3 regions of the Sphingoaurantiacus capsulatus genome follow, and region 2 is predicted to be linked to each of the others. Evidence: predicted binding sites of a transcription regulator. Region 2 holds the regulator's gene; each other region holds the start of a gene.

Region 1 (3,254 bases), 100 kb from region 2:
GCAGCCGGTCGTTGTCGCGCTGGTGCAAGCCGATCGACGGCTCGTCGAGCACGTAGAGCACGCCCGAGAGCCCTGAGCCGATCTGGCTGGCGAGGCGGATGCGCTGGCTCTCGCCGCCCGACAGCGTGCCCGACTTGCGGTCGAGGTTCAGATATTCGAGGCCGACGTTGCACAGGAAGCCCAGGCGCTCGACGATCTCCTTCAGCACCCGCTCGGCGATCTGGCGGTCCTTGTCGCTGAGCTTGGGCATCAGCGCGCTGGCCCAGCCGAACGCTTCGGACACCGGTCGGCGCGAGGCGTCGGCGATGGTCTCGCCGTCGATCTTCACCGCCAGCGCCTCGGGCTTCAGCCGCGCGCCGTCGCAGACCTCGCAGTTGCGCGCGGCCTGATACTGGCCGAGGTCGTCCTTGACGAGCGTGCTCTCGGTATCGCGCCAGCGCTTCTCGATGTTGGAGATGACGCCCTCGAACGCCTTCTTGACCTCATAGGTCTTGCGGCCGTCCTCGAACACCAGCGCGATCGGCTTGCCGCCGGTGCCGTGCAGCACCGCGTGGCGCATGTCGGCGGGCAGATCCCTCCACGGCGTCTTGATGTCGGCGCCGAAGTGGCGCGCCACGCTCGAGAGCACCTGCATGTAATAGGGGGAGGGCGGGTTGGACTTCGCCCAGGGCATCACCGCGCCCGCCGCGATCGACAGCCCCTCGTTGGGCACCACCAGCTCGGGGTCGAAATACAGCTTCTCGCCGAGGCCGTCGCAGCTCGGGCAGGCGCCGTGGGGCGAGTTGAACGAGAACAGCCGCGGCTCGATCTCGGGAATCGTGAAGCCGGAGACCGGGCAGGCGAATTTTTCGGAAAAGACGCTGCGGAGCGGCTGATCCTTCTCGTCCTTCTGGTCGGCGAACTCGATGACCGCGAGGCCGTCGGCGAGGCGCAGCGCGGTTTCGAAACTGTCGGCGAGCCGCGTCTCGATCCCCTCGCGCACCACGAGGCGGTCGACGACCACATCGATGTCGTGCTTGTACTTCTTGTCGAGCGCCGGGGCGTCGTCGATGTCGTAATATTCGCCGTTGACCTTGACCCGCTGGTAGCCGGTCTTCTTCCACTCGGCGAATTCCTTGCGGTACTCGCCCTTGCGGCCGCGGACGACGGGGGCGAGCAGGTAGAGGCGCGTACCCTCCGGCTGCTCCATCACCCGGTCGACCATCTGGCTTACCTGCTGCGCCGAGATCGGCAGGCCAGTGGCGGGCGAATAGGGGACGCCGATGCGCGCCCACAGCAGGCGCATGTAATCGTAGATCTCGGTCACGGTACCGACGGTCGAGCGCGGGTTCTTCGAGGTGGTCTTCTGCTCGATCGAGATCGCGGGCGACAGCCCCTCGATATGGTCGACATCGGGCTTCTGCATCAGCTCGAGGAACTGGCGCGCATAGGCGGAGAGCGACTCCACATAGCGGCGCTGCCCCTCGGCATAGATGGTGTCGAACGCGAGGCTCGATTTGCCCGAGCCGGACAGGCCGGTGATCACCACCAGCTTGTCGCGCGGCAGGTCGAGGTCGACGTCCTTGAGGTTGTGCTCGCGCGCGCCGCGTACCGAGATGTGCGTCAGCATCGATGTTCCCGCTGTGTTCCGGCTTCAGGGATGAGGTGACGCAGCCGGCGTGACGAGTCAAGCGGGCGTCGACAGGCAAGATGGGGGAGGGGCCGGAAGATTGCGAGAGGGGGCACGCGATCGTTTCGCGCGGGTAACCGCGGTGGGCAATTACCGGAGCGGTAAGCGCTGTGATCGGTGCCTCGTTCTCAGGCCCAAGATACACGTCATCCCGGCGGAGGCCGGGATCCATAACCACGGTCGGTATGGATCCCGGCCTTCGCCGGGATGACGAAAAAGGGGGGTGTGCCTTACGCCTTGGGTGCGGGCTTCGGCGCTGCCTTGCGGGCCGCCGGCTTGCGCGCGGTGGCGGTGCGGCGGCGCGGCACCGGCTTGGCGTCCGGCTTCGGCGCGGTCGCGGCGGCGGGCGCCGCGGCAGCCGGCTTCGCAGCGGCGGGCTTGGCAGCCGCCGGCTTGGCCGAAGCCGCCTTCACGGCCGGCTTGGCCGAAGCCGCCTTCTTCGGCGCGGCCGGTTTCTTTGCCGGAGCCGCCTTTTTCGCCGATGCAGGCTTCGCGGCAGCCGGCTTGGCCGTCGCCGGTTTCGCAGCGGCCTTCGGCGCAGCAGCCTTCTTGGCCGGGGCCGTCTTCGCAGCCGGCTTCGCGGCGCGCTTGGCGGCCGGCTTGGCAGCCGCCTTCGGCGCCGCCTTCTTGCCGGTCGAGGCCTTCGCGGTGAACGTGGTCAGCGCAGCGGCGGCCGCCGCCGTGGCGACTTCCTTCGCGACGCGCGCGGCGACTTCCTTGGCGGTCGCCTCGATCTGCGGCAGATAGGGGCCGGCGAGGTCCTGGAAGAAACCGGTGATCTTGTTCTTGGCGTTGCCGCCGAGCGTGCCGCGCAGCAGCCGTTCGATGGTGCTGTCGACCGTGCTGCCCGCTGCCTCGATGGCGGTGGCCAGGTCGGCCGGGATCGAAACCTTCACGCGCTTGTCGCTGCCTTTGGCGCTCTTCTGCTTCTTGCTCACAGTTCCTCCGCTCGTCGGGGTTGAAGCCGTAACGACGCTTAGCATAGGCATTGGGTTCAAGCGAGGAACGCTAAGCGGGGTCCGCGCGTAGGTATTCTGCAAGTTGGCAGGAGCCGAACCGTGAACAATAACGCGCATGACAAGGTCTCGAATCCTGAGGGTCCGCCCGCCGGCGGCCATCGCGAGGCGTTGGACGCCGACGACATCAAGAAGCTGAAGGCGAACCCGTCGGATCGCGACGCCCGCCTCGACATCGACATCGACGAAAGCTTCCCGGCAAGCGACCCGCCGAGCATCACGCAGCCCCGCAAGGGCAGCGACGGGCCGGTCCCGGGTGGCAAGTACGACTGATCCGAGTGGGGCGGCCGAGAGGTCGCCCCAGTTCGTTGGGGCTTAGCTGAAAGGAAACGTCATCCTGACGAAAGTCAGGATGTGGATTCACATTCGAAGTGCAACAGGTGTTTAGCGAAGACCTCGGCGGGGGTTTGGTATCCGAGGCATTTTCGGGGTGTCAGGTTGTAGGCATTGGCGCAAGCCTGGATGTTTTTGGTGCTGAGGTCGTTGAGGTTGGTTTTTCTGGGGAGGTATCGTCGGAGGCGCCCGATGGCGTTTTCGATGCCGCCTTTTTGCCAGGGGCTATGGGTATT
Region 2 (3,254 bases):
GGACATGCGCGACAGCGGCCTCGCGCATCTGCTGTCGATCTCCGGCCTGCATATCGCCGTGGTGGTCGGCGGCACCCTGTGGCTGGTGCGGCACCTGCTGCTGCTCAGCCCGTGGATCGCGCTGCGCTGGCCGGTGAAGATCATCGCGGCTGCCGTCGCGGCCTTGGCGGGCATCGGCTATACGCTGCTCGCCGGCGCCGAGGTGCCGACGGTGCGGTCCTGCATCGCGACCCTGCTGGTGCTGGCCGGCCTCTGCATCGGGCGGCAGGCGATCTCGCTGCGCATGGTCGCCGCTGCCGCCTTGCTGATCCTCGTGGTGCGGCCCGAGGCGCTGCTCGGCGCCAGCTTCCAGCTGTCGTTCGCCGCGGTCACCGCCATTGTCGTCTTCTATCAGTCACGCCTCGGCAAGAGCATGGCGGGCGGCGGCGACATAGGCCTTGCGGCGCGCTTCGGTCGGGCGTTCATCGCGCTGCTGGTCACCGGCCTGCTGGTCGAGGGGGCGCTGGCGCCGATCGCGCTGGCGCATTTCGGGCGCACCGGCTTCTACGGCGTGTTCGCCAACATCATCGCCATCCCGTTCACCAGCTTCGTGGTGATGCCCGCCGCTGCCGCGGCGCTGCTGCTCGACCCGTTGGGGCTGGGCGCTCCCGCCTATGCGGTGCTGGGGTGGAGCCTCGACATGCTGATCCTGCTCGCCGACACCGTGGCCTCCTGGCCCGGCGCGGTGTCGCGGCTGCCGTCGATGCCGGCCACCGCCTTCGCCGCGTTCATCGTCGGCGGCCTGTGGCTGGCGTTGTGGGAGGGGCGGATGCGCTATGCCGGCTTTGCGCCGGTCGCGCTCGCCGCGCTGCTGGCGCTCGCAGCGAAGCCCGCCGACCTCGTTGTCAGTCCCGACGGGCGCCACGTCGCCATCGTCGAGGACGGGCGGCTGGTGATGCTCCGCCCGCGCGCCGGCAGCTTCATCAGCGATATGTGGAGCGATGCCGCCGCCACCGACAGCCTGACCGCGTGGAGCGACCGCACGAGGGGCCGCTGCAACCGCGATGCCTGTGTGACCACGGTGACGAAGGGCGGTCGTGAATGGCGCCTCATGGCGACGCGGTCGCGTGCGCATCTCGACTGGCGGCAGCTGGTACGTGCCTGCGCGCGCGTCGATATCGTGGTCAGCGAGCGCTGGCTGCCCGACGGCTGCCGTCCGCGCTGGCTGAAGCTCGACCGCGCGGCGCTGGCGAAGAGCGGCGCGGTGGCGATCTGGCTGGATCCGCTACGGGTACGTGCTGTGGCCGACGATCACGGCGATCACCCGTGGGCGACCGCCGTTCCCGATCAATGGTACCGGCGGAGCAGGCCGACCAGCTTGCCCTGAATGCGCACGCGCGACGGCAGGTAATGCTGCGCCTCGTACATCGCGTTCGCCGGGTCGAGGCGGACCATGCCGCCTTCCTTGCGGAGATATTTAAGCGTCGCTTCCTGCCCGTCGACCAGCGCCACCACGATCTCGCCGTCGCGGGCGGTCTCGCAGCGCTGGATCAGCGCATAGTCGCCGTCGAGGATGCCGGCCTCGACCATCGAGTCACCCGACACTTCGAGCGCATAATGCTCGCCCGAGCCGAGCAGGGCGGCCGGCACCGACAGCGCCGCGTCGGTCTCGAACGCCTCGATCGGCTGGCCGGCGGCGATGCGGCCGTGCAGCGGCAGCTCGATGACGTCGTTGGCGACCTTCGGTGCGGCGCGCTTGCCGAACTCGGCCTGCACCACGTTCGACGGCTTCGCCTGCGCGGCGGGTGCCGGCGCGGCGGCAGCCATGCCTTCGGGCAGGCGCAGCACTTCCAGCGCACGCGCGCGGTTGGGCAGACGGCGGATGAAGCGGCGTTCCTCGAGCGCGCTGATCAGGCGGTGCACGCCCGACTTCGACTTGAGCTCGAGCGCCTCCTTCATCTCCTCGAACGAGGGCGACACGCCGCTCGTCTGCAGGCGGGTGTGAATGAAAGCCAGGAGATCGTGCTGCTTGCGCGTCAACATCCGGTCGCCTCGTCGTACAGGAACGAATAAGGAACGACTACGGGGTGGGGATTCCACTGTCAAGGGGTATAACGGGAACAAACCCGCCGACCGTTACGCCGGCGTCGTTCTCGGGGCGTACCAGCAAGGCGTTGCTGGCGGCCAATATCCCCAGCATCGAGCTGTCCTGCCGCGCGACGGGCGTGATTGTCCAAGCGTTACCGCTCCACGCCAACGTCGCGCGCAGATGGTCGCGGCGTTTGTCGTTGGGGGGCAGGTCGATGGTGGCGCGCGCCTGAAGGACGGGTGGCAGCGGCGACGGCGATCCCGCCAGCCGCCGGATCGCCGGCAGCACGAACAATTGCGCGCAGACGAACGCCGACACCGGATTGCCGGGCAGCCCGATCACCCGCGTCGCGCGGAGCATCCCGGTCAACATCGGCTTGCCCGGCCGGATCGCCACCTTCCAGAAATCGATCGCAGCGCCTTGCGCCTCCAGCACCGGCACGACGAGATCGCGGTCGCCGACCGAGGCGCCGCCGATGGTCACCAGCAGGTCCGCGCCCGCTGCTTCCGCCAGCGCCGCGCCGATCGCGTCACGGTCGTCGGCGACGATGCCGAGGTCGGTCACTTCCGCGCCCGCCGCTGTGAACAGCGCCGCCAGCATCGCGCCATTGGCGTTGACGATCTGGTCGGGGCGGGGCGTCACGCCGGGCGGCACCAGCTCGTCGCCCGTCGACAGCAGCGCCACGCGAGGACGGCGATGGACTGCGACCTCGGCAAAGCCGCCCGAGGCGATCAACCCGATCTGCGCCGCGCCGAGCCGCGTGCCCGCCGTCACCAGCCGATCGCCCTTGCCGAAATCGAGCCCGGCGGCGCGGATATGCGCGCCCTCGCGCGGCGGTCCCTCGAGCGCCAGCCGCACGCTGTCGCCGTCGCGGGCCACATCCTCCTGCACCATCACCGTATCGGCGCCGGCGGGGAGGGGCGCGCCGGTGAAGATGCGCGCGGTTTCGCCCGCGCCGATGCTGCCCTCAAACCGCGCCCCGGCGCTGCTTTCGCCGATCAGCCGCCAAGGCCCCGGCATGTCGGCAAAGCGAATGGCGTAGCCGTCCATCGCCGAGGCGGCGAACGGCGGCTGCGTGCGGCGCGCGACGATATCGGCGGCGAGGTGGCGGCCAGCGGCGGCGGCCAGCGGGACGGTCTCGGCCGGCAGCGGCGACAGGCTGCCCAGCAGCTTCGCCTGCGCGTCG
Region 3 (3,254 bases), on a different contig from region 2:
GACCTTGGAAGCGATGGCGAGCGGCCTGCCGGTCGTCGCCGCGCGCGCCACCGGTTCGCTGAGCCTCGTTGCCGACGGCATCAACGGCATCCTGACCAGCCCCGACGATGTCGATGCCAGCGCCGATGCCATCGCTTATTATGTCGCCAATCCGGAAGCGCGCGCGACGGCGGGTGCGGCGGGGCTGGCGGCGGCGCAGCGCTATGACTGGGACCGCATCAATCAGGGCATGCTCGACCGCTATCTGCGCGTCGCCGAGGTGGGGCAGCGGCTGAAAAAGAGCTGATGCTGCCGACACCTAAGTGGAAATACAGGTCGTAGTTTCCCGCAATCGTGATCGTTACGCTGCTGGTGCATTCAGCGGTTGTCGGACGGGCCTTGACCCTGAAGACGCCTCGCACCGGCCTCCCCTGTTCCGGATTTCGACGAGGCTCCTTGTTGAGTAGCGTTTGCGTACCCAGCGGGATCCTGCACCTGACGGCTTAGTCCAAGCTTTCAGGTGCGGGGTCCCGCTTTTTTCGGGGCGCATGATTCTCGAACAGCCGCACCGCCGTCAGCAGCGCGACGCCAATCGCCGTCGTCGCCGCCACCAGCGCATATTGGCCGGCACCCGAGGCCACGCCGACGGCGGTCGCCAACCACAGGTTCGCCGCCGAGGTCATGTTCTTCACCCCGCCGCCGCGGTTCACGAAGATCATGCCGGCGGCGATGAAGCCGATCGCCTGCGCGAGGCCCTGCACGACGCGCAAAGGGTCGGTGGCCGGGTCACCCGCCGTCCAGAGCTGCACATGGATTTCCAGCGCCGAATAGGTGATCGCCGCCGAACTGAGGCTGACCAGCGCATGGGTGCGCAGGCCCGCCGGGATGCCCTTCAGCTCGCGGTCGAGGCCGAGGATGAGGCCGACGACGGCGGCGACGCCGAGGCGTAGCAGCATATCGGGGATCGACAGGTTCAGATCGGCGGCGGTCATGATGGGGAGACGGCTGCGCCGCCCCGACGGTTCCCGCTTTCTGTCATCAAAGTGTCATGGAGGTGCGTGGCACCGAGGGCGTGCGGCGGCGTTGACTCTTGCACCCTGAATCGAACAAAACAGGAACAAATGACCATGAGTCGAGTCGCCACGGAACCGACCTCGCTGTCCGATCTGCGCCAGGTGGTGGCGCGGATCGAGGGACATCCGCGGCTGCTCGCCGCCGAGGAAGCGGCGGGCGAGGCGGCATGGCGACTGGGCGTGGCCGAGGTGGATTTGGCGCTCGGCGGGCGGCTGGCGCGGACGCTGCACGCGCTGCGCGCCGCGGAGATCGGCGACGTGCCGGCGGCGCAGGGGTTCGCGCTGGCGATGGCCTCACAAAGCGCCAGCCGCGGCGGGCTGCTGTGGGTGTCGACGGCGAGGCACGCGCATGAATGGGGGCACCCTTATGCCCCCGGCCTCGTCCGCTACGGCTGCGACCCCGCGCAGCTGCTGGTGGTCGAGGCCAAGAAGGCGTCGGAGGGCGGCTGGGCGCTGGAGGAGGCGCTGAAGTGCGGTGCCTTCGGGCTGCTGATCGGCACCGGCCTCGCGCTCGACTTCACCGCCTCGCGGCGGCTGGCGCTGGCGGCGGCGGAGCGGGCGACGCCCTGCCTGCTCGTCGATGGGCCGGGGCAGGATCTGCCGTCCGCCGCCTCGACGATCTGGCGGGTCGCGGCGCGCCTGTCGGGCGGGGACATTTATGATGTCGAGGCGCCGGGGCTCCCGCGCTGGCGCGTCGAACTGGCACGGTCGCGGGGCAGCGCCCCGGCCGGCCCTTGGGAGCTTGACTGGGATGAGCAGACGCATCGTTTCGCTCTGGCTGCCGCACCTGCCGATCGAGCGGCTGCGCCGGAAACGGGGCCGCGCGCACCGGCCGTCGCGGGTGCCGTTCGCGCTGAGCGAGGCCGGGCCGCACGGGCTTGAGGTCGCGGCGCTGAACGCCCCCGCCACCGCGCTCGGCCTGTTCGCCGGGCAGCGGCTCGCCGACGCGCGCGCGATGGTGCCCGAGCTTCATATCGAGCCGATCGACCGCGAGGCCGATGCCGATTTCCTCGCGCGGCTCGCCGGCTGGTGCCTGCGCTTCACGCCGGTGGTGGCGATCGACGGCCGCGACGCGCTGTTCCTCGACATCGAGGGGGTGAGCCATCTGTTCGGCGGCGAGAAACGGCTGCTCGGCGAACTCACCGAGCGGCTGCGCACCATCGGCCTCAGCCCGCAGGCGGCGATCGCCGGCACGGCGGGGGCGGCCTGGGCGCTGGCACGCTTCGACAATGGCCGGATCGTCGCGTCCGATCGCGCGGCGACACGGGAGGCGCTGGCGCCGCTGCCGGTTGCCGGGCTGCGGCTGTCGGCGGCGAACGTCGATTTGCTCGCGCGCTTCGGGCTGCGGCGGATCGGCGAACTGCTGGGGATCGAGCGGCGGGCGCTGACCGCGCGGCTGCGCGACGACAGCGTGCTGCGGCTCGACCGCGCGCTCGGCGACGCGCCCGAGCCGCTCGACCCGATCGAGCCGCCGGCGCCGCACCGCGTCGTTCGCCGCTTCGCCGCCCCCATCCTCGAGGCGGCGCAGATCGAGAACTGGCTGGAGCTGCTGGCGAAGCAACTGGCGGCGAAGCTGCGGGCGGCGGGCCTCGGCGCGCGGCACATGCGTTTCGGCGCGACCTGCACCGACGGGGAATCGAGCGGCTTCGAGCTGCGCTTCGGGCTGCCGACCCGATCGGTCGCGCATGTCATGCGACTGGCGCGCGACCGCATCGAGACGATCGTCCCCGGCTTCGGTATCGACGCGCTGCGGCTGGAGGCGCTGCTGGTCGAGCCGCTGTCGGTCGAACAAGCCGGGCTGATGGCCAGCCGCGAGGCGCGCGACCGGCTGGCCTATGCCGATCTGGTGGCGAACCGGCTGGGGCGAGAGCGGGTGTTCGGGATCGCCGCGCACGGCAGCCATATTCCCGAGCGCGCCGCCCGCCATGTCGCGCCCGCCGAGGCCGAATGGAGCGACGCGCCGGGGCGCGGCAACCGCCCGCCGCAACTGCTCGATCCGCCCGAGGCCGTCGAGGTGGCGCTTGCCGAAGTCCCCGATGGCCCGCCGCAAGCGTTCACCTGGCGGCGTATCCGCCATGACGTCGCCCGGGCCATGGGCCCCGAGCGCATCGCCCCCGAATGGTGGCGCCGCGAGGAGCGGCCTCGGGATTATTTCATTGTCGAAGGCGACGCCGGCCGCCGCTTCTGGCTGTTCCGGCGCGG

Evidence for each region. Region 2 encodes LexA, which represses DNA repair genes until DNA is damaged. Its sites were predicted from a motif close to GTTCCNCNCTTGTTCT; they were not measured.
Region 1: a site for LexA is predicted at 1,614-1,629, ahead of uvrA (excinuclease ABC subunit UvrA). Genes of this name have one in related genera too.
Region 3: a site for LexA is predicted at 1,083-1,098, ahead of ACFOMD_RS05555 (ImuA family protein). Genes of this name have one in related genera too.

The regions. Positions count from the first base shown of each region.
Region 1 is NZ_JBHRXV010000011.1:683,023-686,276, reverse strand. Features, by position in the region: gene uvrA (excinuclease ABC subunit UvrA) at 1-1,609, opposite strand, end outside; gene ACFOMD_RS15560 (hypothetical protein) at 1,900-2,607, opposite strand; gene ACFOMD_RS15555 (hypothetical protein) at 2,728-2,958, shown strand; gene ACFOMD_RS15550 (IS30 family transposase) at 3,033-3,254, opposite strand, start outside.
Region 2 is NZ_JBHRXV010000011.1:582,116-585,369, reverse strand. Features, by position in the region: gene ACFOMD_RS15075 (ComEC/Rec2 family competence protein) at 1-1,366, shown strand, start outside; gene lexA (transcriptional repressor LexA) at 1,327-2,022, opposite strand; gene ACFOMD_RS15065 (molybdopterin molybdotransferase MoeA) at 2,060-3,254, opposite strand, start outside.
Region 3 is NZ_JBHRXV010000004.1:72,132-75,385, reverse strand. Features, by position in the region: gene ACFOMD_RS05565 (glycosyltransferase family 4 protein) at 1-286, shown strand, start outside; gene ACFOMD_RS05560 (MgtC/SapB family protein) at 483-971, opposite strand; gene ACFOMD_RS05555 (ImuA family protein) at 1,101-1,934, shown strand; gene ACFOMD_RS05550 (Y-family DNA polymerase) at 1,894-3,254, shown strand, end outside.